One region of the Streptomyces sp. bgisy027 genome, then DNA from elsewhere that is predicted to be linked to it. Evidence: riboswitches for the same ligand, from Rfam matches in the RefSeq annotation. Region 1 holds a riboswitch; the other holds the start of a gene.
What was found. A riboswitch is a leader RNA that binds a small molecule or an ion and turns the genes downstream of it on or off. The one in region 1 is predicted to bind glycine.
Positions count from the first base shown of each region.

Region 2: it holds a riboswitch for glycine, as region 1 does, so the genes downstream of both, gcvP (aminomethyl-transferring glycine dehydrogenase) here and gcvT (glycine cleavage system aminomethyltransferase GcvT) in region 1, are expected to answer to the same signal.

Region 1 covers NZ_JBYIVZ010000054.1:59,623-66,980, forward strand. Annotated here, with positions in the region: gene AC3ETA_RS38645 (ABC transporter substrate-binding protein) at 1-1,360, opposite strand, end outside; gene AC3ETA_RS38650 (ABC transporter permease) at 1,388-2,386, opposite strand; gene AC3ETA_RS38655 (enhanced serine sensitivity protein SseB C-terminal domain-containing protein) at 2,747-3,544, opposite strand; gene AC3ETA_RS38660 (enhanced serine sensitivity protein SseB) at 3,711-4,502, opposite strand; gene AC3ETA_RS38665 (AAA family ATPase) at 4,582-5,256, opposite strand; glycine riboswitch at 5,426-5,532, shown strand; glycine riboswitch at 5,533-5,648, shown strand; gene gcvT (glycine cleavage system aminomethyltransferase GcvT) at 5,688-6,806, shown strand; gene gcvH (glycine cleavage system protein GcvH) at 6,930-7,307, shown strand.
Region 2 covers NZ_JBYIVZ010000020.1:149,479-156,836, reverse strand. Annotated here, with positions in the region: gene AC3ETA_RS22105 (IS110 family RNA-guided transposase) at 1-565, opposite strand, end outside; gene AC3ETA_RS22100 (DNA polymerase IV) at 811-2,253, shown strand; gene AC3ETA_RS22095 (PRC-barrel domain-containing protein) at 2,259-2,660, opposite strand; glycine riboswitch at 2,775-2,870, shown strand; gene gcvP (aminomethyl-transferring glycine dehydrogenase) at 3,045-5,930, shown strand; gene AC3ETA_RS22085 (TOBE domain-containing protein) at 6,024-6,446, opposite strand; gene AC3ETA_RS22080 (hypothetical protein) at 6,521-7,042, opposite strand; partial or broken gene AC3ETA_RS22075 (amino acid transporter) at 7,164-7,358, opposite strand, start outside.

The DNA of each region.
Region 1 (7,358 bases):
AGTACTTGCCCGACGGGAACTGCTTGATCTCGACGTTGATGCCGACCTTCTTCAGCGACGCCTGAACGGCCGTGGCGGTCGCCACCTCGGCGGGACGGTCCGAACGCGCGGTCAGGATCGTGTCGAAGCCGTTCGGCTTGCCACACGCCTTCAGGGCTTCCTTGGCCTTGGCCACGTCGCCCTTGTTGCCGTCCGTGGCGTAGGTGTCGAACTTGGTGTAGCCGTTCACCGACGGGGGCAGCAGCGTGCTCGCCACGTCACCCTTCGGCGAACCACCGATGGCGTCCTGGACGGACTTCTTGTCGACGGCCCACTGCACGGCCTTGCGGCAGTCGGCGTTGTCGAACGGCTTCACGTTGACGTTCAGCGCGATGTACTGCGTCGCACCGGCGTAAGAGGCGTCCGTCGAGGCGACGTTCTTACCGGTCAGCACCTTCGGCTGGGTCGCCGGCTGGACACCGGTGCCCGCCGCGTCGGCCGTGATCTTGTCCGAGAGCAGGTCGTTGTCGACCGTCACCGGGTTGACCTTGAACTTGATCGAGATCTTGTCCGGCAGCGCCTTGCGGATCGGGTCCGTCTTGGCGTCCCAGTTCTTGTTGCGCACGAGGGTGGCGCTGCGGCCCTCCTCGTAGGACTCGAACTGGTACGGACCGGAGGACACGATGTTCTGCACGTACTTCGCGCCGGTGTCCTTGGCCTGCGGCACCGGAGCCGTCTGCGAGAACGTCGCCAGGTAGTCGAAGTCGGCGAAGGGCTGCTTCAACTTGAAGACGATCGTGCTGTCGTCCGGCGTCTCGATGGACTTGATGCCGTCCGCGGACTTGTCCTTGTAGGGGCCCTTGTACTTGTCGCCGCCCTCAAGATACGACTTGAAGTACGTCGGGCCGTTGGACAGCGCCTCGGGCGCGAAGTTGGAACGCTCGATGGCGTACTTCACGTCCTTGGACGTGATCGGCGTGCCGTCCTGGTACTTCAGGCCCTGGCGGAGCTTGTACGTCCAGGTCTTGGCGTCGGCGCTCGGCGTACCCAGGGACTCGGCCAGGTCGGGGACGACCTCCAGGCCTTCCTTGCCGGCAGCCGGCTTGAACGTCGTCAGCGCACGCGCGTAGAGGCGGGAGAAGTTCTGCACCCAGCCGTAGTACGTGTTGCCCGGGTCCAGGGAGTCGGGAACGTCCGAGTGCTCGTACGTGACCGTGCCCCCCTTCTTCGTCGACGCGTTGACGATGGAGGACAGCGCGGCGTCCTTCTTGCCGTTGCCTCCGCCGTTGTCGTCACTGTCATCCCCGCCACCACATGCGGCAGCACCCAGCGAGAGCGCCAGGACCGACGCGATCGCGGCGGTCACCCTTCTCGTCTTCACCTGAGGAAAGCCCCCTCTATCGATGGATCACTTGCTGCGAGGGTCGAGGGCGTCACGCAGCCCGTCACCCAGCAGGTTGAAGGCCAGGACGGTGATGAAGATCGCCAATCCGGGCACGAACATGTACTGCGGATCTGCGGTGTACAGATCGACAGCGTTGCTGAGCATTCCGCCCCAGGAGGCCTGCGGCGGAGCGATACCGACTCCGAGGAAGCTCAGCGCGGCCTCGAAGAGGATGTTCGTCGGGATGATCAGCGTCGCGTAGACGAGGATCGGCGCGACGAGGTTGGGGAGCAGCTCGCGGAACAGGATGTACGGCCCGCGGGCGCCGAGGCTCGTGGAGGCCTCGATGAACTCTCGCCGGCGCAGCGTCATCGTCTGCGCGCGGACGATGCGGCCGATGTACGGCCAGCTGAAGAAGCCGATCACGAAGATCAGCACGCAGATGCGCAGCGTCAGACCCTCCAGCCCGAAGAAGCCGTCCTGCACGGAGGCGGAGATCGAGATCGCGAACAGCAGCAGCGGGAACGCCAGGAAGGTGTCCATCAGCCTGCTGATAACGCTGTCGACCCAGCCGCCGTAGTACCCGGCGATCACGCCGAGCACCGTGCCGATGGCCACGGACAGGAGCGTGGCGCCGCCCGCGACGACCAGCGACACCCAGGAGCCGTCGATGATGCGGGCGAGCATGTCGCGGCCGTACTGGGGGTCGACGCCCAGAGGGTGGTCCCAACTCATTCCGCCCCAGCCGCCCTTGGGGGCCAGCAGAGCCGGATCGATCAGGTCCTGGTTGAACTTGTTGGGGTCGAGGCCGAACACCCACTGGATCGGCTTGGAGAGCACCGCCATCAGCACCAGGCAGAGAACGACGATGCCTCCGGCCACGGCGACCTTGTCACGCTTGAAGCGCATCCAGGCGATCTGGGAGAGCGAACGCCCCTCGATCTGGCTCTTCTTGACTCCGGAGAGCACGACCTCGGGCTGCGCCTCAGCCTCCGCCCCCGTTGTCTCGATCGGTGCGGTCACGGTGAGATTGACCCCTCTCGGCCGACGGTTGTCGACCCCCATGGCTGCCGCTGTAGCGGTTGCTTTCTCGTACACAGGACCGACCGGCCCACGTCTTGCGGGGAGTCTTCAACGCTTTGGCGATCTGTTGCCAGAGGTGACAGGGAAAGTATGCGCAACCGTGATGCTGTCTGGGGGGTTCCGTTATCCGAACAGCGGGTAACGCCCGGCGGACGCGAGTCAGTTGGGGCGTATGGGGGCGGACCAGGACCTTCCGATCGCATCTACGCGCGGAGATTTGCCTATGAAACCGCAGTCAACACCCTTGCGCGCCTACGAAGTCGGGATACCGACGGAACGGTAGATTAGCGCCTTCGATGATCAGTAACGGCCCTGTGCCGGTGGGTAACCGTAGCCGCCGGCGGGTGCCTGCGCGGGTGCGGCGTGCGCCTCGCGGTCGTAGAACGGACGGGTGCTCGCGCGCATCCACATGGCGATCGGATCGTCCTCGTCGGACATCGCCACGGTCGACACCGGCAGCCCGTCCGGGACCGCGGCGATCGACTGGAGCATCATCGAGCGCACCGAGTCCACCGCGGGCGGGCTGGTGTCGTACACATCGAGGCCGATGGCGAGATACGGCGCGCCGAGCGCCGGCTGCACCCAGGCGCGGCGCAACGAGCGGACGGCCTGGGTCCGGTGGGCGTTCTGCGCGAGCAGGGCGTAGAACTGCGGGATCTCGATGCCGGGTTCCGACAGCCGCAGCGGACCGGCGGGCTGGCGGTCCAGGCCGGTCGCGATGCGGCGCAGATCGAGCCAGGGGATGCCGACGCCGCCGCCCGGGGCGTGCGGGTTCAGCCAGAGGCCGTAGTGATCCGGGTAGAGGGTGCGGGCCACGTCGACGCCGTCGACCACTTCATAGCTGCGGTTCCAGCCGCTCGCGGAGAGCTCCTGGGCGGAGGTGACGCACGGGGCGTAGCCGTACCCGTCGACCTCCATGTTTCCGTACTGGGCGTCCGGGGAGCCGGCCTGGCCGTGCCAGAGCAGCATCCAGACCTGGCCGGTGGAAGGGGTGGCGAGGGCCCGCAGGAGGGCCTCGTAGGCGTCGTAGCGCCCGGGCGTCACCTGGCGCAGCATGTGCTCGACCTGTCCGGTCGAGGTTGTGCCGCTCGCGCTCACGATGTACCGCCCCTTCGGGAAACATGGCTTGTGAGCCCAAGCTTAGGCGCTCCGCTGGGAGAGCCGGATGGAGCTCGGGTCCTATTGTGGGCTGCTTGCCGCGGGTCGTGGGTGGCTTGTCGCGCAGTTCCCCGCGCCTGTGGAGGGGCGCTGCCCCTGACGGGCGTCAGGAGTCGCGCGTGTAGAACGGCCGTACCTTCGCGCGCATCCACTCGATCACCGGGTCCTGGGCCACGTCCAGGAGGACCAGGTTGACCTGCCAGGGCAGGGGGGTGCGGGTGAGGGCTCGGGACAGTGCCTCGGTGGGGGCGGCGCGCAGGTCGCCCTCCCAGTGGGAGAGTTCGACGCCTATGAACATCACCGGGGCGGCCGTCTCGATCGCCGCAAGGCAGCGGCGGGCCGTCGCGACCACGCCGGTCGCGGCGAACTCGGCCGAGGCCGCGGCGAGGAAGTCGATCGGGTCCTCCTGCCAGTCCGGCTCGTAGAGCTTGACCCGGCCGCCGGAGGTGGAGCCGTCCAGCGGGGTGCGGCCCACCCGGCAGAGCTCGGCGACGGCCGCCGGGGGCAGCGGGACGCCGACCACGCCGTCCGGGTTCACGGCGATGCCCACGTGCGGCGGCAGGCCGCGCGCGAACTCCACGGCCGGGGCGACGGTGAACGCCATGTGGGAGCCGACGACCTGCCGGAACTGCTCCTCGGAGCTGAAGACCGGGACGTACCCCTGGCCCCCGATCTCCACCGTGGGCAGATCCAGCGGGCCGCTGTGCGGGCCGCCGCCGTTGGGCAGGGGCACCCACACGAAGCTGCGGCCCAGCACCTCGATGATCCGGCCGCCCGCCGAGGGCGTGCCGAGGGAGGAGGAGAGCACCTCCTCCAGTTCGTTGCCGGGCCAGCCTCCGTGCGGGTGGAGGTGGGCCCGGGCCGAGAAGTCCGCGGGGAGATCCGCTGGGAAGTCCATCTGTCTGACCGCCTGCTGTGAACCACGTCTGAGGCTCAGAAGGCTAGCCGGTGTCCGCCCCCGCCAGGGCTGCGGACCGTCAGCCCGCGAAACCGATCCGGCGCAGCACGTCCGCCGCGTCCCGGTCGATCAGCACCGCCGAACCGCAGCCCTGCGGCAGCTCGCCCTTCGCCGCCGAGCGCAGCAGCCGGGAGGCCGCTCGGCGGTGCCGCAGGAAGGCGTACCGCGAGACGCCCCGGCCGCGCTCGCGCTGGCCCTCCAGGGCGGTGCCCGGCGTCACGTCGAGGAGCAGCAGATGCAGGGTGCCGCCCCGGCGGCGCGCCGCGCGGGCCAGCCAGCCGCGCACCCAGGCCTGCGTGCCGCAGTCGTGCACGACGACGCCCTCGCCGGAGCGCAGCGCGCGGCGCAGCCCGGCGTAGTGCGCGAGGCGGACCAGGGGGCGGTAGACGGCGTACGGGAGGAAGCCCGGCATCCGGGCGTCCCAGCGGTCCCGGGTGTCCTGGGAGTCGATGCGCAGACCCTTCACCGTCCGCCGCATGAGCGTCGACTTGCCGCTGCCGGGCAGGCCGGTGATCACGACGAGGTCCTTGGGGCCGAAGAGCAGCGCGTGCGGGCTGTGACCGGAGCGCTCGCGCAGATCCCGGACCACGGGCGCGGGGCACGCGACGTGCGCTTCGACACGGGGTGCCGCGCTCTGCTCGGGCAGCGCGACGCCCGAGGTCGTGGCGTACGCCGTGGTGCGGTTCACCGTCATCGTCCTCCTCCGGGGTCAGGAGTCCCCATCCCCACTGAGCGTAAAGAGAAGGTAATAGAGGATCTCTTCCTTTTCGTTCGCTTCCTGCCACAAGCCGGTTACAGACATGGCCTGCCCCCGACGGGGTCCGGCATGCAATGATGGCGGCGCCAACTGCATACCGGCCGTTTGAATCCGCGCGGGAGAGTTCCCAGCAGTGCATCGGTGCATCGCTGGGGCGCCGAAGGAGCAAGTCCCTCCCTTGAATCTCTCAGGCCCCGTTACCGCGCGGGCGAGGCACATCTGAAAAGCGGGTCGCTGTGTGCGCAGCGGCTCCACCCAAGGTGCAAGCCGTGATCACCGTCTTCGGGATCATGGCGAACCTCTCAGGTTCCGATGACAGATGGGGAGGAACGACCTCGCCTGTCATGCCTTTGGGAGACAACGGACCGATGAGCAGCACCGAATCCCGTCGTACCGCGCTCGATGCCCTGCATCGCTCGCTCGGCGCGACGATGACCGACTTCGCCGGCTGGGACATGCCCCTGCGCTACGCCTCCGAGCGCGACGAGCACAACGCCGTACGCACCAGGGCCGGCCTGTTCGACCTCTCGCACATGGGCGAGATCACCGTGACCGGCCCGGACGCGGCCCGGCTGCTGAACCACGCCCTCGTCGGCAACATCGCCTCCGTCGGCGTCGGCCGCGCCCGCTACACCATGATCTGCCAGGCCGACGGCGGCATCCTCGACGACCTGATCGTCTACCGGCTCGCCGAGACCGAGTACATGGTCGTCGCCAACGCCTCCAACGCCCAGGTCGTGCTCGACGCCCTGATGGAACGATCCGCCGGCTTCGACGCCGAGGTCCGCGACGACCGCGACGCCTACGCGCTGCTGGCCGTCCAGGGCCCCGAGTCCCCCGGCATCCTGAAGTCGCTGACCGACGCCGACCTGGACGGCCTGAAGTACTACGCCGGCCTGCCCGGCACCGTCGCCGGCGTCCCCGCGCTCATCGCCCGCACGGGCTACACCGGCGAGGACGGCTTCGAGCTGTTCGTGAAGCCGGAGCACGCCGTGCAGCTGTGGCAGGCGCTCACCGAGGCCGGCGAGGGCGTCGGCCTGGTCCCCTGCGGGCTCTCCTGCCGGGACACGCTGCGCCTGGAGGCGGGCATGCCGCTGTACGGCCACGAGCTGACCACCGCCCTGACCCCCTTCGACGCCGGGCTCGGCCGGGTGGTGAAGTTCGAGAAGGAGGGCGACTTCGTCGGGCGCGAGGCGCTCACCGAGGCCGCCGAGCGCGCCTCCCAGAACCCGCCGCGCGTGCTGGTCGGCCTGATCGCCGAGGGGCGTCGCGTCCCGCGTGCCGGGTACCCGGTCGTCGCCGGCGGCGAGGTCATCGGCGAGGTCACCTCCGGTGCGCCCTCCCCCACCCTGGGCAGGCCCATCGCCATGGCGTACGTCGACGCCGCGCACTCGGCGCCCGGCACCGCCGGGGTCGGCGTGGACATCCGGGGCAGCCACGAGCCCTACGAGGTCGTGGCGCTGCCGTTCTACAAGCGGCAGAAGTAGCGCCGCAAGAAGAGACTGACAGCGGCACACGTGCGTGACCCTGCGCACATCTCCGCTGATCACGCACGCATCCAGCGGTCCCTCATTCATCACCACTCCCGCGCGTACAGGAGAATTCAGGCCATGAGCAACCCCCAGCAGCTGCGCTACAGCAAGGAACACGAGTGGCTGTCGACCGCCGAGGACGGCGTCTCGACGGTCGGCATCACCGAGTTCGCGGCCAACGCGCTCGGCGACGTCGTCTACGCCCAGCTCCCCGAGGTCGGCTCGACCGTGACCGCGGGTGACACCTGCGGCGAGCTGGAGTCGACCAAGTCCGTCTCCGACCTGTACTCCCCCGTCACCGGTGAGGTCACCGAGATCAACGAGGACGTGGTGAACGACCCGGCGCTCGTGAACTCCGCCCCCTTCGAGGGTGGCTGGCTGTTCAAGGTCCGCATCACGGAGGAGCCGGCCGACCTGCTCTCCGCCGACGAGTACGTCGCCCACACCGCCGGCTGAGGAGTCGTATCCCTTATGTCTGACACGCCCGACAAGTCTCTTCTGAACACC
Region 2 (7,358 bases), on a different contig from region 1:
GCCGCAGCCGGGCCAGGGCATCGGCCCGGTCCATTGATCTCAGCGGACCGTACCTGGCGCGGATGGCCTCGGGGGCCCAGACGAGGATGCTGCCGATCTGGTTGAGCGCGGCGGTGCGGGCCTTGACCGCGGAGCGGGCGGCGTTGTGCAGGGCGCGTATGCCGGTGACGGTGTCGTCCTTCGGCGCGCTGGAGGCCCGTGCGGACAGGGCGGCGCGGGCTGCGGCGTAGGCGTCGATGGGGTCGGACTTGCCGATCCGGCGGCGTTCGGCCCGGTCCGGCCGGTTGACCTCGATGACCCGGTGCCCGCGTGCGCGGGCGGCTCGGGTGAAGCCGGCCCCGTAGCAGGACGTGCCCTCCACACCGATCGCCCGCACCTGCCCGTGGGCGTCGACGAAGGCCAGCGCGGCAGCGTATCCGGCAGGGGTGGTGCTGAACTCGGCGTCGGCGAGGTGACCGCCGTTGTCGCTGATGACTGCGACATGGAGGGTGTCGGTGTGGGAGTCGACGCCTGCGAGGACGTTCTGGTCGGTGCCCGTGATGTCTTTGAGGGCCTGTGCTGCCATCCTGGTGAACGCCTTCCTGGTTGGAGGCGGCGCCGGCCGGGTGGCTCAGACAGGACATTGAAGGGGCTTCTGACCAAGCTCCTATCAGGTCATGGTCCGCCCGGCCGGAGCCATGAGAACCAGCTCCAGCGGTCGGACAGAACAACGCGAAGACAGCCCAGCAGGGCGTCAGTCAGTGGCAGAGCCACGACCACCGGAAGCCGCTACGAGTATCAATGTCAGTGGCGTGAGGCAGCATCGGAGATGTGAGAAACGCGCCCACGATCCTGCATCTCGACATGGATGCCTTCTACGCCTCGGTGGAGCAGGCATCCAAGCCGAGCCTGCGTGGGAAAGCCGTGATCGTGGGCGGGCTCGGGCCGCGTGGAGTCGTCGCCACCGCTTCCTATGAGGCCCGGGTGTTCGGGGTGCACTCGGCGATGCCGATGGCGCAGGCGCGGCGGCTGGCGCCGAACGCCGCGTATCTCGTGCCGCGGTTCGGGATCTACCGCGACATCAGCGAGCAGGTGATGGGGCTGCTGCGGGAGCTGTCGCCGCTGGTGGAGCCGCTGAGCCTGGACGAGGCGTTCGTGGATCTGGAGGCCGGGGGAGCGGCCTGGGACGACTCGTCGGCGCGGCTGGTGGGGGCGAAGCTGCGCGGCGACATACGGGCCGCCACGGGGCTTGCGGGATCGGTGGGGCTGGCCGCGTCCAAGATGCTCGCGAAGATCGCCTCCGAGCAGGCCAAGCCGGATGGGCTGGTGCTGATCGAGCCGGGGACCGAGCGGGCGATGCTGGGGCCGATGTCGGTGCGCACGCTGCCGGGTGTGGGGCCGGCGACGGGGGACCATCTGCGGCGGGCCGGTATCCATACGGTCGAGGAGATCGCCGAGGCCGGTGAGGACGAGCTGGTCCGGCTGCTGGGCAAGGCCCATGGGCATGCGCTGTACGCGATGGCGCTGGCGCACGACGAGCGGCCCGTGGTGGCCGAGCGGGAGACCAAGTCCGTGTCGGTCGAGGACACGTACGACGTGGACATCCACGACCGGGTGCGGGTCGGGCTGGAGGTGCAGCGGCTGGCCGATCGCTGTGTGCGGCGGTTGCGGGGCGCCGGGCTGTCGGGGCGGACCATCGTGCTGAAGGTGCGGCGGTACGACTTCTCGACCCTGACGCGGTCCGAGACGTTGCGGGGGCCGACGGATGATCCGGCGGTGGTGCGGGAGGCCGCCGCTCGGCTGCTGGAGTCCGTGGACACGACGGGTGGGGTGCGGCTGCTGGGGGTCGGGGTCAGCGGCCTTGCCGACTACACGCAGGAGGATCTGTTCGCTCAGGCCGCGGGGGAGCTGGGGGAGCAGCAGCCGGTGGAGGGCGGGGAGGACGGCGCGGAGGCGGTGGCCGTGGCGCGGGGGGAGGAAGGGCCGGGCGAGCGGAGGTGGCTGGCCGGGCACGATGTGCGGCATGCCGAGTACGGGCACGGGTGGGTGCAGGGGAGTGGGCTCGGGCGGGTGACCGTGCGGTTCGAGACGCCTGGCTCGGCGCCGGGGCGGGTGCGGACGTTTCGGGTGGAGGATCCGGGCCTGGCGGCGGTGGAGCCGTTGCCCCTGGTGGAGGAGCGGCCCGGAGGGAGTGGGGGAAGCCGGGGTGTTGCGGGAAGTGGGGGATCTGGCACGGCGGGGGCATCTGAGGGGGCTGTGGCCGGTGGGGTCTGAGCTGGTCAGGGGTGGGGGGTCGTGGGGTCGTTGTCGTTGGGGGGTTCCGTGGGGGCCAGGTTGCCGAAGTCCCGGTCGGGGGGAGGTGGCGGGGACGCCACGTCGAGGCCGTAGTGGTGGTAGAGCTGGAGTTCCTGTTCGGGGGACAGATGGCGGCCCACTCCGAAATCGGGTGCGTCCTTGATCAGGGCGCGGTCGAAGGGGATGCGGAGGGTGCCCTCCACCAGCTCGCTGGGCTCCAGGGGGACGAAGGCGTCGCGGGAGAACAGGCCGGTGCGTATCGCCGCCCATTCCGGCACTCCGGTCGCGTCGTCGAGATAGACCTCGTCGATGGTGCCGATCTTGGTGCCGTTGCGGTCGAAGGCCTTGCGGCCGATCAGATTGCGCGGATCGATGTCGGTCTGCACGGGCCCTCCACTTGGTCGCAACTCATCCGTAAGCACTACGAAAAGGCAGAATGGTGAGAGCGGCCACTCGAAGGTCCGTGCGGCGACCTCGCTGGTAGGCTTTCTAGCGGCTGCTGACCCCGTGCGGGAGAGTCCTCCGGAGAACACCGGAGGCGCCGAAGGAGCAAATCCTCCCCGGAATCTCTCAGGCTCACGTACCGCACGGACGAGGTCACTCTGGAAAGCAGAGCGGGTGTCGACGGCTTCCGCTCTCACCGACGGTGAAAGCCGACGGCCTTCGGGCGGTCCGGTGAAGCTCTCAGGTTGAGATGACAGAGGGGGAGGCCGTCCGGGTACCCGCGCCGTGGTGCCCCTCGAAGGTCGTCAGACCAGGAGGCCTCCGCAATGACCGCCCACCGCATTCCGCTCTCCGAGCTCGAGCAGGGAATCCCCTTCGAGCAGCGTCATATCGGTCCCGATCATGAGGCCCGGGCCAAGATGCTCGCCCAGGTCGGGTACGGCTCCCTCGACGAGCTCACCGCCGCCGCGGTGCCGGACGTGATCAAGAACGCCGACTCGCTGGACCTGCCGGGAGCCCGCACCGAGGCGGAGGTGCTGGCCGAGCTGCGGTCGCTGGCCGACCGCAACCAGGTGCTGGACTCGATGATCGGGCTCGGGTACTACGGGACCTTCACCCCGCCGGTCATCCTGCGGAACGTCATGGAGAACCCCGCCTGGTACACGGCCTACACGCCGTACCAGCCCGAGATCTCCCAGGGCCGTCTCGAGGCCCTGCTGAACTTCCAGACGGTGGTCGCCGAGCTGACCGGGCTGCCGACCTCCGGTGCTTCCCTGCTCGACGAGGGGACGGCCGCCGCCGAGGCCATGGCGCTGTCCCGGCGCATGGGCAAGAACAAGAAGGGCCTGTTCCTGGTCGATGCGGACGTGCTTCCGCAGACCATCGCCGTGATCGAGACCCGCGCCGAGCCGACCGGCGTGGAGATCGTCGTCGCCGACCTCAGCGAGGGCATTCCGGCCGAGGTCGCCTCGCGTGAGATCACCGGCGTGCTCCTGCAGTACCCCGGCGCCTCCGGTGTCGTACGGGACATCAAGCCGGTCATCGACCAGGCGCACGAGCTCGGTGCCCTCGTCACCGTCGCCGCCGACCTGCTCGCGCTGACGCTGCTCAAGTCGCCGGGTGAGCTCGGGGCGGACATCGCGATCGGTACGACGCAGCGCTTCGGCGTGCCGATGGGCTTCGGCGGCCCGCACGCCGGCTACATGGCCGTCCACGAGAAGTTCGCGCGCAGCCTGCCGGGGCGGCTCGTGGGCGTGTCCGTGGACGCCGACGGCAACAAGGCCTACCGGCTGGCGCTCCAGACCCGTGAGCAGCACATCCGCCGGGAGAAGGCCACCAGCAACATCTGTACGGCCCAGGTGCTGCTCGCCGTGATGGCCGGTATGTACGCCGTGTACCACGGGCCCGACGGGCTGCGGAGCATCGCGCGGCGGACCCACCGGTACGCCTCGATCCTCGCCGCGGGCCTCGCGGCCGGCGGAGTCGAGGTCGTGCACGGCTCCTACTTCGACACGCTGACCGTGCGGGTGCCCGGAAAGGCCGCCGAGGTCGTCGCCGCCGCCCGGGAGAACGGCGTCAACCTGCGCCTCGTCGACGCCGACCACGTCTCCGTCGCCTGCGACGAGACCACGCTGCGGGCCCAGCTGGGCGCCGTATGGACGGCGTTCGGGGTCGAGGGCGACATCGAGGCGCTGGACGCCGGCACCGAGGACGCGCTCACGGACGGGCTGCTGCGCACCGACGACTACCTCGCGCACCCCGTCTTCCACCAGTACCGCTCCGAGACGGCGATGCTGCGCTACCTGCGCCGGCTGGCCGACCGGGACTACGCGCTCGACCGCGGCATGATCCCGTTGGGCTCCTGCACGATGAAGCTCAACGCGACCACCGAGATGGAGCCGGTCACCTGGCCGGAGTTCGGGCAGCTGCACCCCTTCGCACCCGCCGAGCAGGCGCAGGGCTATCTGACGCTCATCCGCGAGCTGGAGGAACGTCTCGCCGAGGTCACCGGCTACGACAAGGTGTCCCTCCAGCCGAACGCCGGCTCGCAGGGTGAGCTGGCCGGTCTGCTCGCCGTGCGCGGATACCACCGGGCCAACGGAGACGAGCAGCGGACCATCTGCCTCATCCCGTCCTCCGCGCACGGCACGAACGCCGCCAGCGCCGTGATGGCCGGCATGAAGGTCGTCGTCGTGAAGACCGCCGACGACGGCGAGATCGACGTCGAGGACCTGCGCGCCAAGATCGAGAAGCACCGGGACGAGCTGTCCGTGCTGATGATCACGTACCCGTCGACGCACGGTGTGTTCGAGGAGCACGTCGCCGACATCTGCGCGCAGGTGCACGAGGCCGGCGGGCAGGTGTACGTCGACGGCGCGAACCTCAACGCGCTCGTGGGACTGGCCAAGCCGGGCCACTTCGGCGGCGACGTCTCGCACCTGAACCTGCACAAGACCTTCTGCATCCCGCACGGCGGCGGCGGTCCGGGCGTCGGCCCGGTCGGCGTGCGCTCGCACCTGGCGCCGTACCTGCCCAACCACCCGCTCCAGCCGGCCGCCGGTCCGGAGACGGGCGTCGGCCCGATCTCGGCGGCGCCGTGGGGTTCCGCGGGGATCCTGCCCATCTCCTGGGCGTACGTCCGCCTCATGGGCGGCGAGGGGCTGAAGCGGGCCACGCAGGTGGCCGTGCTGTCCGCGAACTACGTCGCCAAGCGGCTGGAGCCGCACTACCCGGTGCTCTACACCGGGCCCGGCGGGCTCGTCGCGCACGAGTGCATCATCGATCTGCGCCCGCTGACCAAGGCGACCGGCGTGAGCGTCGACGATGTGGCCAAGCGGCTCATCGACTACGGCTTCCACGCGCCGACGATGTCCTTCCCGGTGGCCGGGACGCTGATGATCGAGCCGACCGAGTCCGAGGACCTGGCCGAGCTCGACCGGTTCTGCGAGGCGATGATCGCCATCCGCGCGGAGATCGAGAAGGTCGGGTCGCAGCAGTGGCCCGCCGAGGACAACCCGCTGCGCAACGCCCCGCACACCGCCGGTGCGCTGGGCGGCACATGGGAGCACGCGTACAGCCGTGAGGAGGCCGTGTTCCCGGCCGGGATGTCGGCCGCCGACAAGTACTGGCCGCCGGTGCGCCGCATCGACCAGGCCTTCGGCGACCGTAACCTCGTCTGCTCCTGCCCGCCGCTGGACGCCTACGACGACTGAGCCGCACCGGGCTGACGCCCACGCGGGCGACGCACCCGAGCAGGAAGGGCTCCCCTCCGGCCACGCACAGCCGGAGGGGAGCCCTTCCGTGTGTCATGCGGTCGTCAGAGCGACCTCCGTGGCCTCCACCAGCGCGACGACGGGGACGCCGGGGGACAGGTCGAGGTCGGTCGTGGCGTCCCGGGTCACGGCGGCGGTCACCGCGCCGCCGTCGACCGCGATCTTCACCGACGCCATCGCGCCGCCCGTGGCGATGCCGGTGATCGTGCCGGGGAGCCGGTTGCGCAGGGGCCGGGGGTCCTCGACCGGGGAGGTGGCCAGGCAGATGTGCGTCGCCGTCACGAGGGCGTTCACGGTGGTGCCCTCGGTCAGGCCGAGTTCCTCGACGGCCGACGGGACGATCGCCGCTGTGAGGTCCTGGCCGCCGGTGAGATGGACGTCGACCATGGCCATGGTCTCGCCCGGACTGATGGACGTGATCGTGCCGGGGAGCTGGTTGCGGATGCTCGGGCTCATGGGAGACGCCTCGCGCGGGCTCTTTGATGTGTTTATACGGCTTTTGTGTCCACCCTAGCCGCCGCGCCCCGTCCTCAGGTGATCCCGGACGCCCTGAGCACCGCACGCGCCTCGGCGTCGTCGATCTGGTGGCGCAGCCGTTCCAGGACGTCGATGCCCTCCAGCAGGGTTCCGCTCGCGCGTGAGCGGCGTACCCCGGTGTCCAGCTCGTGCCACAGCAGCGGGTTGGCGAGGAGGACGCGTGGGTCCAGTTCGAGGCGGCGGCCGTCCGCGTCGCGCAGGGTGAGATGTGTGGAGACGCCGCCGTGCTGCCGTACGGTCACCAGCTTGTCCGTGCGCACCGCCTGACGCCGTACGAGACCGCGCACCGCGAGCCAGCCCGGGCCGGCGGTCACGCGCTCGGGGAGCAGGATCGTGAACAGCAGGGAGGTCATGACCAGCCACAGCAGGGTCCGTGCCGGCGTCAGGGTGTGGCCGTCCCAGTCCACCAGGAGGGTCATCCCGAAGAAGGTCACCGCGCAGCCTGTGGCGAACCGGGCACTGTTCTGCCAGTGACGGTCACCGGTCGGGGCCGGGCGCGGTCTGCTTCCGTCCACAGTGCTGACGGTAGGGGCCGCCGGCGCGGCTGCGAACAGCGCTGACAGCGCTCTGTCGTCTTACGGCTCATCGTTGACGCGATCCTGATGTGGCCGCGCCCGGTTCGGTCCGGTGCGTGCGTCAGCCGGTGTGGACGCGCGGCCGGCGGTCGCGGTCCGGCTCCGCCTCGCGAGGACCTCCCGGGTGACCGGGGCGACCTCGCCCTGGCCGAAGAGGAAGAGGCGCGGGAAGTCGGCGTAGGGCGTGCCCTCCGTCCGCTCGAAGGAGATGTGCGGGATGCAGCCGGTCGTGTCACGGACGTACGGCAGCAGGGCG